Regions from separate parts of the Brevibacillus sp. AG162 genome, predicted to be linked through region 1. Evidence: a T-box and tRNA genes for the amino acid it is inferred to sense, from the RefSeq annotation. Region 1 holds a T-box; the other holds one or more tRNA genes.

Region 1 (6,150 bases):
AAAGTGAACAACCGTACGGGTCTTTTAATATGGGGCTGCATGTGGGTGATGAATCTGCAAACGTAGTAGCCAATAGACGCAAGCTCGCAGAACAAGTCGGGATGTCTTTTGCAGCGTGGACATGCGCTGATCAAGTGCATGGTAATCGGGTTTGTCAGGTTACAGCAGGCGGTGCGGGAAAAGAAAGTTTGGAGGATGTCATATCTGCAACAGATGGTTTGTTTACCCTTGAAAAAGGTGTTATGCTGACCTCGTTCTATGCAGATTGTGTTCCCCTCTATTTTCTTGATCCCCAATCGGGAGCAATCGGACTTGCCCACGCAGGCTGGAAGGGGACAGTGGGCCGTATTGCCGAGGAAATGGTGAAGGCAATGACGAAGCACTATGAGGCAAATCCAGAGGACATCCGCGTCGCAATTGGCCCATCCATTGGCGGCTGTTGCTATGAAGTCGATGAGCGAATCATGACGCAGGTACGCACTTGTGCAGGCGATTGGGAAAAAGCAGTCATCTCCTCCACAGGGGAGCGGTATATGCTGGACCTTCGTCAGCTGAACACAGAGATATTGCTCGAAGCAGGAATTTCTTCCGGGAATATTTTATCCACGGATTGGTGTACAAGCTGCAGAACAGACTTGTTTTTCTCTCATCGCAAGGAAGCCGGGATACAAGGAACTACCGGACGTATGGCTTCCTATATCGGCTGGAAGGAAAACCTGTAAAAGAAAGGAAGGTTCGTAATGACCAAGGAACAAGAATTGTTAAAAGAACGACTGCAATCCATCGAAGCAAGAATTCAGGCTGCTTGCGATCGGGCGAACCGCAAACGTGAGGAAGTAAAAATTATTGCCGTGACCAAGTATGTCGATGCAGATGCCATTGGGGACTTGCTCGCTGTAGGCGTAGAGAATATTGGGGAAAATCGCGTGCAGGATGCCCTGCCCAAGCACCAGCTACACGGCGATAAAGGGATCTGGCATTTTATCGGACACCTTCAAACGAACAAGGCAAAAGAAGTCGTAGGACGATTCCCGTACATTCATTCCCTGGATCGGCTTTCTTTGGCACAGGAGCTGAATCGACGCGGTGAAGCGTTGGATCATGTCGTAAAATGCTTTTTGCAGATCAATATATCAGGCGAAGAGACAAAATTTGGGCTTAGTCCCAATGACGTATTGGCTTTTTTGCACGAAACCAGTAATATGAAACATATAAGTATCGTCGGATTAATGACGATGGCGCCTGTTGTCGAAAATCAAGAGGAAGCCAGACAGGTGTTCCGTGGCCTCTATGAGTGGAAGCAACGGATTAACGAAATGGCATTCCCGCACGCACAGGTGGAAGAGCTGTCCATGGGCATGTCTAGTGATTTTGAAGTGGCCATTGAAGAGGGAGCTACATATATTCGTTTGGGATCGGTATTGGTCAAGCCGGAGTAAAGGAAATCTGACCAAACCACGGAGTAAGAGAGGAGGAAGAGTATGGGTGTTATGAATAAATTGATGGGGTTTCTGGGGTTGGAAAACGAGGAATACATCGAAGAGACAACAACGGTTGAAGAGGAAAGGGAAGAGCAAGAATCCTCGCACAAACGCCAGCCAGCGATCGGCCGAGCTAACAACGTGGTACCGTTTCAAGCGCGGGAAAAGGAGGGAATCCGTTTGATTCTCTGTGAACCCCGTCATTACAGTGACGCTCAGGATATCGCTGATAACCTGCGTCATCGTAGACCCGTTGTGGTGAACCTCCATCGCGTGGAAAAAGATCAAGCCAAGAGAATTATCGATTTCTTGAGCGGAACAGTCTACGCGCTGAACGGCGACATTCAAAAGGTAGGAGACACGATCTTTGTATGTACGCCTGACCATGTGGATATTCAGGGGACAATCTCCAGTGTGTTGGAAGAGTAGCCATTTAAGACGAATGTAAAAGGGTGAGCTAATGAAGGTTGTCTTGGATATTTTAGATTTTGCCTTTACGGTATATCAATACATGATTATTGCTTACATTTTGATGTCATGGGTTCCTCAAATAAGAGGTACAGGCATCGGCCAGTTACTCGAAAGACTGGTTGAGCCTTATTTGGCGCCATTTCGCCGGTTTATCCCACCCCTCGGCTTCATCGATATCTCTCCCATTGTCGCATTGATTGCACTGCGCTTTGCCCAATCTGGCCTGTACGCCATATTGCAACAAATCCTGTAGGCGAGTGAAACGATGAGCATATTTGACCATTTTTCAAAAGAAGAACGTCCCTTTGTTGAACGGGCGCTGGAAATGCTGACGCAAGTAGAGCGGAAGCAGGCCATGCGCCTTACTGATTTTGTAGACCCCAGGCAGTTGATGATTATTCAGAGTCTATCCTCACAAGTAAGAGATGTGAAGGTTTCTCCTTATGGAGGCTACGAGGGTGCCGAGCGTGTTCGTATTATCATCCATCCGGAGTACCTTCCTGTCGAGCCTGAGGATTATCGCCTTACCTTATTGGCAATCAGGGCTGATCAGCGCTTTCATGTGCTGGAGCATCGAGATGTGATGGGGGCGATGCTGGGTGTCGGGATGAAGCGGGAGAAATTCGGAGATATGCTGACAGATTCAGCTGGCAGCTACGCGATTGTAGCTGAGGAAGTCGCTGATTTTGTCTGTGCGCAGGTGAGGCAAATTCATCGGACATCTGTTCAGTTTGAGCGGATACCATGGGAGGCGTTTACACCGCCTGCACCCAAGTTTGTAGAGAAAACGATCACTGTGCCATCACCGCGAGTTGACGCGATCATCGGAGAAGTACACAATATGTCTCGCGCAAAAGCGCTGGTGCCAATTCGGGCGGGAAAAGTAAAAATCAACTGGAAAGTAATCGAAGACCCGTCTTATCAACTTCAGATGGGGGACATGGTTTCACTTGCAGGTTATGGCCGGTTCAAAATTATTGAGGTAGCCGGTCCAACACGCAGCGGAAGACTTCGCATGATCGTCGGACTGGTTACATAAGATGGACCAAGGCAAAAAATTGTAAAATACGGCAGGAAACACTGCTAATCCTGTCGAAATGATTAAGGACGAATTATCGGGAAAAGTGGGGGGTTCATGTGCCATTAACGCCGTTGGATATACACAATAAGGAATTCAGCACAGGCTTTCGTGGGTATAACATTGACGAAGTGAACGAATTTCTCGATCAGGTGATCAAAGATTTTGAGCTCTTGATAAAAGAGAAAAAAGAACAGGAAGAACGCGTAGCCATTCTGAATGAGCGCGTAGATTACTATAAGAGCTTGGAAGAAAATTTGAGCAAGTCGATTCTGGTGGCGCAGGAGACGGCGGAGGACGTGAAGTCGAATGCCCGCAAAGAAGCGCAGCTCATCTTAAAAGAAGCTGAGAAAAATGCAGACCGCATCGTCAATGAAGCACTCGCGAAGTCACGCAAAATTGCAATCGAAATCGAAGAACTGAAGAAACGCGCTTCTGTTTACCGCATGCGCTTCCGGACGCTTTTGGAGGCACAGCTGGAAATGTTGGAGAATGGCGATTGGGATCAAATTGAACAGCCACAGACAGATTCTGCTGTCACTGTTGAATAAATCATTGACGTTCGACCAATGATGGTATTATAATGAAAAACAACTTTTTTGAAATAGGCACTTATAGAGGTTGACAACACGTTTATACAAATCATAGACGATGAACGGGAAGAGTATGTGAGCCAGCACTGCTTAGAGAGTCGGGAAAAGGTGAAAACCCGGCCAGTTGCTTTCGCAGAAAATCACCCGGGAGTTCAATATCCGAAAGCCCAGAAAACCTTGATGGTAAACAGGTGAGTAAGTGAGCGCGTCATTCCCGTTACGAATGAGTGAAGTGGAACGAATCCGATGCAGGCTTTTTTGTCGTACGGGTTTGTTCAATCAGGGTGGTACCACGGGAGCTTTCTCTCGTCCCTTTTATGGGATGAGTGAAGGCTTTTATTTATTTAAGGAGTGAATCAGGCCATGGATTACAGCAAAACCTTAGCGCTACCAAAAACAGATTTCCCCATGCGCGGAAATTTGCCAAGCCGCGAGCCACAGATGCAAGCGGTATGGGAAGAGCAAAATATTTATCAACAAGTGTTAGATCGTACGAAAGACCGCCCGTCTTTTGTCTTGCATGATGGCCCTCCGTATGCGAATGGAGACATCCATATCGGTCACGCACTGAACAAAATCCTCAAGGACTTCATCGTTCGCTACAAATCCATGGCAGGCTTTTATGCGCCGTACATCCCAGGCTGGGATACACATGGTTTGCCAATTGAGCAAGCGATTATCAATGCACAAGGGTTGGATCGTCGCAGCATCGAAGTGAACGATTTCCGCCAGCGCTGTGAAGAGTATGCTTGGTCCTATATCGACAAGCAACGCGACCAATTCAAGCGTCTGGGTGTTCGTGGAGATTGGGAAAACCCTTATGTGACACTCCTGCCTGAATATGAAGCCAACCAAATTCGCGTATTCGGCGAAATGGCGAAAAAGGGCTATATTTACAAAGGTCTTCGCTGCGTGTACTGGTCTCCGTCTTCTGAGACGGCTCTGGCTGACGCAGAAATCGAATACAAAGACAAGCGCTCTCCTTCTATTTACGTCAGCTTCCAGGTAGCAGATGGAAAAGGCAAGCTGGATACAGAAACAGGCGTTGTTATCTGGACAACGACTCCGTGGACATTGCCAGCAAACCTCGCGATCAGCCTGCACCCTGAACTCGAGTACAACGTAGTGAAGGTAGATGGCCGCAAATTCTTAGTAGCAAACGGTCTGATTGAAGCTGCGAGCAAAGAAATTGGCTGGGAAGGCGTAGAGATTCTCGCGACCTTTAAAGGTCAAGATCTGGAAGGCGTAGAAACTCAGCATCCGTTTTACGATCGCAAATCTCCACTCATCCTGGGTGAGCATGTAACCTTGGATGCAGGTACTGGTTGCGTTCATACTGCTCCAGGACACGGGGAAGATGACTTTAACGTTGGTCAAAAATACAATTTGGGTGTTCTTTGCCCAGTAGATCACGAAGGTAAAATGACCAATGAGGCACCAGGCTTTGAAGGCCTCTTCTACGAAGATGCTAACAAAGTGATTACAGAAAAGCTGAAAGAAAACGGAGCACTCTTGAAGCTCAATTTCTTCACGCACTCCTATCCACATGACTGGCGTACGAAAAAACCGGTTATTTATCGCGCGACGGAGCAATGGTTCGCATCAATCGACGGATTCCGTGAGCAAATGCTCGAAGCGATTAAAAATGTAAAATGGATTCCGCATTGGGGAGAAACGCGTCTGGCAAACATGATTGCGGATCGTGGCGACTGGTGCATTTCCCGTCAGCGTGTATGGGGTGTACCGATTCCAATCTTCTACTGCAAATCGTGTAATGAACCAATCATTAACGACACGACGATCAACCATGTTGCTGATCTGTTCCGCAAAGAAGGGTCGAAAGTATGGTTCTCCCGTGAAGCGAATGAGTTGGTTCCAGAAGGACTTTCTTGCACGAAATGCGATTGCAAGGATTTCCGCAAAGAAACGGATATCATGGACGTTTGGTTCGACTCAGGTTCCAGCCACCAGGCTGTATTGCGCGAAAGAGGCATTTCTTGGCCGGCCGACATGTATCTGGAAGGCTCTGACCAGTATCGTGGCTGGTTCAACTCTTCTCTCTCGACGGGTGTTGCCGTGTATGGCACAGCTCCTTACAAATCCGTCCTGAGTCACGGCTTTGCATTGGATGGAGAAGGACGCAAAATGTCCAAATCCCTCGGTAACGTCATCGTGCCTCAACAAGTGATTGACAAGATGGGCGCAGATATCTTGCGTCTGTGGGTAGCTTCTGTTGATTATCAGGCTGATGTGCGCATTTCCGATGCGATTCTGAACCAGATCGCTGAGGTGTACCGCAAAATCCGCAATACGTTCCGCTTCCTGTTGGGTAACCTGGATGGATTTAATCCAGCAACAGACCGCGTAGCGTACGAAGAGCTGGGAGAGCTGGACCGTTATGTTCTGGCGAAAGCGGCAAAAGTCGCTAAGCGTACACGCAAAGCGTACGATGAATATCAGTTCCATACCGTTTTCCATGCCGTTCACAACTTCTGCGTCATTGATTTGTCCGCGTTCTATCTGGACA
Region 2 (6,150 bases), on a different contig from region 1:
AAGGAACTTATCCGGACACGACCAGAATTATTCCACAAGGAAGCAAAACGGAGATTACTGTCAGCACCAAGGAGTTTTTGCAATCCATCGAGCGCGCTTCCTTGCTGAGCCGCGAAGGCAAATCGAACGTAGTCAAGCTCGTTACGATGCCTGATGGAACCGTCGAAATTACGTCCAATGCACCTGAGATCGGGAAAGTAACGGACATTTTGATGCCAAAAGCAATGAATGGCGAAGAATTGAAAATTTCCTTCAACGCCAAATACATGATCGATGCGCTGCGTGCAATCGATAGCGCGGAAATCAAAGCGAGCTTTAGCGGCCCGATGAGTCCATTTGTGATTCGTCCGACCGATCATGATTGGATGCTCCATTTGATTTTGCCGGTTCGTACGTACTAATTTGTTTTTACGTAAAAGAAAGGAGCCAAGCCATGCGTGAGGTTTCCATTAGCACAGACTATATTGCTCTCGGCCAATTTTTGAAGCTGGCTGAAATCATTGACACGGGGGGAATGGCCAAAGCCTTTTTGGCTGAGGTTCCGATCCAGATCAATGGAGAGCTGGACAACAGACGTGGACGCAAGCTATATCCTGGCGATGAAGTAGCGATTGAAGGCTATGGTCGCTATCAAGTGGTACGCCCCTGAGAGGAGAGCGTGATTCTTGTTTCTCAAGAACCTGTCGCTAACCAATTATCGCAACTACGAAACGATGTCCCTGTCGTTTGACGGTCCCATTCAGTTGTTTATTGGCAACAACGCTCAAGGGAAAACGAATGCTCTCGAATCGATCTATGTTTTGGCACTCGCCAAATCCCACCGAACGCCCCGCGACAAGGAGCTGATTTCCTGGGATGCCGATTATGCCACGATCCGTAGCGATGTTCTTCGTCGCTACGGTTCTGTTCGTTTAGAGCTGCAGTTGACAACCAAGGGAAAGCGGGCCAAAATCAACGGAATGGAACAGCAGAAGCTGAGCGCTTATGTGGGGGCATTGAATGTCGTCATGTTTGCACCCGAGGATCTTTCCATTGTCAAAGGCGCACCTGCCCAGCGCAGACGCTTCATCGATATGGAAATCGGTCAGGTTTCACCTACGTATCTTTATTATTTGAGCAATTACAACAAAGTACTGGCCCAGCGAAATCAGCTTTTAAAGGATTTAGCCATGAAAAAAAGTAACTCGCTGGAAATGCTGGCAATTTGGAATACCCAATTAGCCGATTTAGCGGTAAAATTGTTACGGAAGCGTTTTGAGTTCATTCGGAAGCTGGAGACGTGGGCACAGGAAATCCACACCGGCATTACCGATGGCAGGGAAAGACTTTCTTTGCATTACGTAAACTCATCGCCCGTTACAGAAGAGATGACGATAGATCAGGCTGTAGATAAAATGCTTGCTGCCTACGAAGAGGTTCGCGACCGGGAAATCATGCGGGGGAGCACCCTGATTGGGCCACACCGTGATGATTTTTCACTTAAAGTGAACAACATGGATGTGCAAACGTATGGTTCCCAGGGACAGCAACGCACCAGTGCGCTGTCCATTAAATTAGCCGAAATTGAGCTGATTAAAGAAGAAGTGGGAGAATACCCCGTTCTTTTGTTGGATGATGTCTTGTCAGAGTTGGATGAACATCGGCAAACATTGCTGCTCGAAACCATTCAGGATCGAGTACAGACGTTTGTAAGTACCACAGGTGTGGAAGGCTTAAAGCATCAGGTTCTCCAGCAAGCCTCTCGTTTTTACGTGAGGGAAGGGAAAATCTCCGGAGAAAGGTAGGGGGTACAGGGATGTTTATTCACATTGGTGGAGATACTGTGGTGAGCACGAAGGAAGTCATTTCCATTCTTGATCATCAGACTGTGAAATCCTCAAAAATCAATAAAGCGTTCTTGCTTGAAAAAAGTAAGACAGTTGTTGACCATAGCGAGGAAGAAACGAAGTCTTATGTAATCACCCAGAACGCCATTTACTGTTCACCTATTTCTTCTCTGACGCTGAAGCGACGCGCTCAGTTCGTGGACAGCTTGGATCAGTTTCCCTTTGTACAAGCTGAAGTGGAGGAGTTGACAGAGTAGTGGATCAAGTGACGACGAAAGATACAAACTACGATGCGAGTCAGATTCAGGTACTGGAAGGGTTAGAGGCAGTTCGGAAACGTCCCGGCATGTACATCGGGTCGACCAGCAGCCGAGGTTTGCATCACCTGGTATGGGAGATTGTCGACAATGCCATTGACGAGGCGCTGGCCGGTTATTGCGACGAGATCTTGGTGGTCATTCATCCAGACAACTCCGTATCTGTAACCGATAACGGTCGAGGAATCCCGACTGGCATTCATGAAAAGACCGGGAAATCCACTGTTGAAACCGTTTTGACTGTATTGCACGCCGGTGGTAAATTCGGCGGTGGCGGGTACAAAGTGTCCGGCGGTCTTCACGGGGTAGGTAGCTCGGTAGTGAACGCGTTATCTGAATGGATGGAAGTCGAGGTTAAACAAAATAACCAGGTATACTACATGCGCTTTACTGTAGGCGCACCCGATGCCGATCTTGCTGTCATAGGTGAGACCGATGAAACGGGAACAAAAGTAACCTTCAAGCCTGACCCGACTATTTTTACCGAAACAACTGTATTTGAGTACGATATTTTGCAAAAACGCATTCGCGAGCTGGCGTTCCTTAACAAAGGATTGCGCATCACGCTGAAGGATACACGTCCAGATCAGCAGAAGGAAGAGTCCTTCCACTACGAGGGCGGTATCATCCAGTTCGTAGAATACTTGAATAAAAACCGGGAAGCCCTGCATGATGATGTGATTTATTGCGAAGGAGAAAAAGAAGGTCTTGTCGTGGAGGTTGCCCTTCAGTACAACGACAGTTATGTGAGCAACATTTACTCTTTTGCCAATAACATCAACACGCATGAGGGTGGTACCCACGAAACCGGATTTAAAACGGCTCTTACACGTGTTATCAACGACTACAGCCGCAAGTTTAACTTCCTGAAGGAAAAGGATCCGAATCTTTCCGGGGACGATGTGCGTGAAGGCATTACTGCGATTATCTCCGTAAAAATTCAAGAGCCTCAGTTTGAAGGACAAACAAAAACGAAGCTGGGCAACTCAGAAGCTCGTAGCATTACCGAGTCTGTCTTCGGTGACCGTTTTAACACCTTTATGGAAGAAAACCCGGGTGTAGCCAAAAAAGTTGTGGAAAAAGCCCTCATGGCATCTCGTGCCCGTGAGGCAGCTCGTAAAGCACGTGAAATGACTCGTCGCAAGAGTGCACTGGAAGTAAGTGCTTTGCCGGGTAAACTGGCGGACTGCTCTTCCAAGGACGCATCCGAATCTGAACTGTTCATTGTAGAGGGTGACTCTGCGGGCGGTTCTGCGAAGATGGGACGCGACCGTCATTTCCAAGCCATTCTTCCTCTTCGCGGGAAGGTATTGAACGTAGAAAAAGCACGTCTGGACAAAATTCTCGGCAATAACGAGATCCGTGCCATTATTACGGCTTTGGGGACGGGTGTTGGCGAAGATTTTGATATTACAAAGGCACGCTACCACAAAGTTGTCATTATGACGGACGCCGACGTCGACGGATCGCATATTCGTACGCTTCTGCTGACGTTCTTCTTCCGCTACATGAAACAGTTGATTGAAGCGGGGTATATTTATATTGCGCAGCCGCCTCTCTACAGCATCAAGCAAGGGAAGACGCTGCATTATGCTTATACCGACAAGCAGCGTGATGAGGTACTCGCTACCTTGAAGGCTCAACCGAAGCCTAACGTCCAACGCTATAAAGGACTTGGCGAGATGAACGCGGATCAATTGTGGGAGACTACGATGGACCCAGAAGTCCGTACGTTGCTCCAGGTAGATCTCCAGGATGCTATGGATGCCGATATGGTGTTTGAGACACTGATGGGAGACGAAGTAGAGCCTCGCAGGGAGTTTATTGAGCAATACGCGGCAAATGTACGTGATCTTGATATTTAATTGGAACGAAGAAGAGCTTGTCCTTTACCGGGCAAGCTTTTTCTTAACGAAAATTTGAAAACACCATTTGAAATATACGATGAACATGACTTATAATAGATTGTGCTTTTGTTGAACTAGTAATTCACAAAAAAAGTTCACCTACGCAATAAAAAAAATCAAATTTTCTATTGCAATGAATTTAAAAGTGTGATAGATTAAAGTTCCGGAAGTAATCACGGGCCTATAGCTCAGTTGGTTAGAGCGCACGCCTGATAAGCGTGAGGTCGGCTGTTCGAGTCAGCCTAGGCCCACCACTTACATAGCTGATATGACAACTGTGTCATGAAAGCGATGGAATGGGGCTGTAGCTCAGTTGGGAGAGCGCCTGCCTTGCAAGCAGGAGGTCATCGGTTCGATCCCGTTCAGCTCCACCATTCTAAAATATGATTATTCCTCGGTAGCTCAGTTGGTAGAGCAATCGGCTGTTAACCGATCGGTCGGCGGTTCGAGTCCGTCCCGAGGAGCCATTCAAATGGCCCGTTGGTGAAGCGGTTTAACACAGCAGCCTTTCACGCTGTCATTCAGGGGTTCGAATCCCCTACGGGTCACCTAGCAAATGCCCCCAATGAAATAGCGGGGGGATTGTGGAGGCTTAGCTCAGCTGGGAGAGCATCTGCCTTACAAGCAGAGGGTCGGCGGTTCGATCCCGTCAGCCTCCACCACTTTTAACAACTGAATGTTTTACATGGAGCTGTGGTGAAGTTGGAGTTCACGCCGGTCTGTCACACCGGAGGTCGCGGGTTCGAGTCCCGTCAGCTCCGCCATTTTTCTCAAGCGATGGCGAAATAATTACGCTTGAGGCTCGGTAGCTCAGTCGGTAGAGCAGAGGACTGAAAATCCTCGTGTCGGCGGTTCGATTCCGTCCCGAGCCACCATTTATACAAAACACGCCGGTATAGCTCAATTGGTAGAGCACCTGACTTGTAATCAGGGGGTTGTGGGTTCAAGTCCTATTGCCGGCACCACTTTTTCTTTGAAAGTTGAATAAGGTTTACTTTTGAAGGACAAGCTTGGGGAGATAGTGAAGTGGCTAAACACGGCAGACTGTAAATCTGCTCCCTCCGGGTTCGGCGGTTCGAATCCGTCTCTCCCCACCATCTTTACTTCATGGCTATTGGGGTATAGCCAAGCGGTAAGGCAACGGACTTTGACTCCGTCATTCCTAGGTTCAAATCCTAGTACCCCAGCCATTTTTCGAGAGCCATTAGCTCAGTTGGTAGAGCATCTGACTTTTAATCAGAGGGTCGAAGGTTCGAGTCCTTCATGGCTCACCAGTTTTTCAAAAGCGAGAGATTGATCTTCATACAATGCGGTCGTGGCGGAATTGGCAGACGCGCTAGATTCAGGTTCTAGTGGTGGCAACACCGTGGAGGTTCAAGTCCTCTCGACCGCACCAATAAACATGCGGACGTAGCTCAATTGGTAGAGCGTCGCCTTGCCAAGGCGAAGGTCGAGGGTTCGAGACCCTTCGTCCGCTCCATAACATGTGCCCTTAGCTCAGCTGGATAGAGCGTTTGACTACGAATCAAAAGGTCGGGAGTTCGAATCTCTCAGGGCACGCATCTTCATCTTAAAAAGTGAAGAACTGTAATCGGGAAGTAGCTCAGCTTGGTAGAGTACTTGGCTTGGGACCAAGGGGTCGCAGGTTCGAATCCTGTCTTCCCGACCATGTTTCAAATGAATATGCCGGTGTGGCGGAATGGCAGACGCGCGCGACTCAAAATCGTGAGGGAAACCGTGGGGGTTCAAGTCCCTTCACCGGCACCATATTCAAGCGGGTGTAGTTCAATGGTAGAACTCCAGCCTTCCAAGCTGGTCGCGTGGGTTCGATTCCCATCACCCGCTCCATATTTTGCGGAGGGATACCGAAGTGGTCATAACGGGGCGGTCTTGAAAACCGTTAGAGTGCAAGCTCACGGGGGTTCGAATCCCTCTCCCTCCGCCACTTCTTTTTATTGCGAAATAATTATGGCGGCGTAGCTCAGATGGCTAGAGCGTTCGGTTCATACCCGAAAGGTCGGGGGTTCGATCCCCTCCACCGCTACCATAGGGGCATAGTTTAACGGTAGAACGAAGGTCTCCAAAACCTTTGGTGTGGGT

The links. The T-box of region 1 lies ahead of ileS (isoleucine--tRNA ligase). A T-box ahead of a tRNA ligase gene usually reads a tRNA of that ligase, here a tRNA-Ile.
Region 2: it has a tRNA-Ile gene. The T-box ahead of ileS (isoleucine--tRNA ligase) is inferred to sense a tRNA for this amino acid. The anticodon was not compared.

Annotation. Positions count from the first base shown of each region.
Region 1 covers NZ_VFNO01000001.1:329,052-335,201, forward strand. The annotation lists gene pgeF (peptidoglycan editing factor PgeF) at 1-722, shown strand, start outside; gene FB479_RS01520 (YggS family pyridoxal phosphate-dependent enzyme) at 741-1,439, shown strand; gene FB479_RS01525 (cell division protein SepF) at 1,482-1,910, shown strand; gene FB479_RS01530 (YggT family protein) at 1,942-2,205, shown strand; gene FB479_RS01535 (YlmH family RNA-binding protein) at 2,218-2,991, shown strand; gene FB479_RS01540 (DivIVA domain-containing protein) at 3,090-3,581, shown strand; T-box leader at 3,673-3,940, shown strand; gene ileS (isoleucine--tRNA ligase) at 3,987-6,150, shown strand, end outside.
Region 2 covers NZ_VFNO01000011.1:189,519-195,668, forward strand. The annotation lists gene dnaN (DNA polymerase III subunit beta) at 1-401, shown strand, start outside; gene yaaA (S4 domain-containing protein YaaA) at 434-649, shown strand; gene recF (DNA replication/repair protein RecF) at 666-1,784, shown strand; gene remB (extracellular matrix regulator RemB) at 1,796-2,083, shown strand; gene gyrB (DNA topoisomerase (ATP-hydrolyzing) subunit B) at 2,083-4,008, shown strand; tRNA gene FB479_RS25775 (tRNA-Ile) at 4,228-4,304, shown strand; tRNA gene FB479_RS25780 (tRNA-Ala) at 4,349-4,424, shown strand; tRNA gene FB479_RS25785 (tRNA-Asn) at 4,442-4,517, shown strand; tRNA gene FB479_RS25790 (tRNA-Glu) at 4,525-4,598, shown strand; tRNA gene FB479_RS25795 (tRNA-Val) at 4,637-4,712, shown strand; tRNA gene FB479_RS25800 (tRNA-Asp) at 4,738-4,814, shown strand; tRNA gene FB479_RS25805 (tRNA-Phe) at 4,850-4,925, shown strand; tRNA gene FB479_RS25810 (tRNA-Thr) at 4,940-5,015, shown strand; tRNA gene FB479_RS25815 (tRNA-Tyr) at 5,063-5,147, shown strand; tRNA gene FB479_RS25820 (tRNA-Gln) at 5,166-5,240, shown strand; tRNA gene FB479_RS25825 (tRNA-Lys) at 5,249-5,324, shown strand; tRNA gene FB479_RS25830 (tRNA-Leu) at 5,360-5,446, shown strand; tRNA gene FB479_RS25835 (tRNA-Gly) at 5,455-5,530, shown strand; tRNA gene FB479_RS25840 (tRNA-Arg) at 5,537-5,610, shown strand; tRNA gene FB479_RS25845 (tRNA-Pro) at 5,643-5,719, shown strand; tRNA gene FB479_RS25850 (tRNA-Leu) at 5,736-5,817, shown strand; tRNA gene FB479_RS25855 (tRNA-Gly) at 5,825-5,898, shown strand; tRNA gene FB479_RS25860 (tRNA-Ser) at 5,907-5,995, shown strand; tRNA gene FB479_RS25865 (tRNA-Met) at 6,021-6,097, shown strand; tRNA gene FB479_RS25870 (tRNA-Trp) at 6,099-6,150, shown strand, end outside.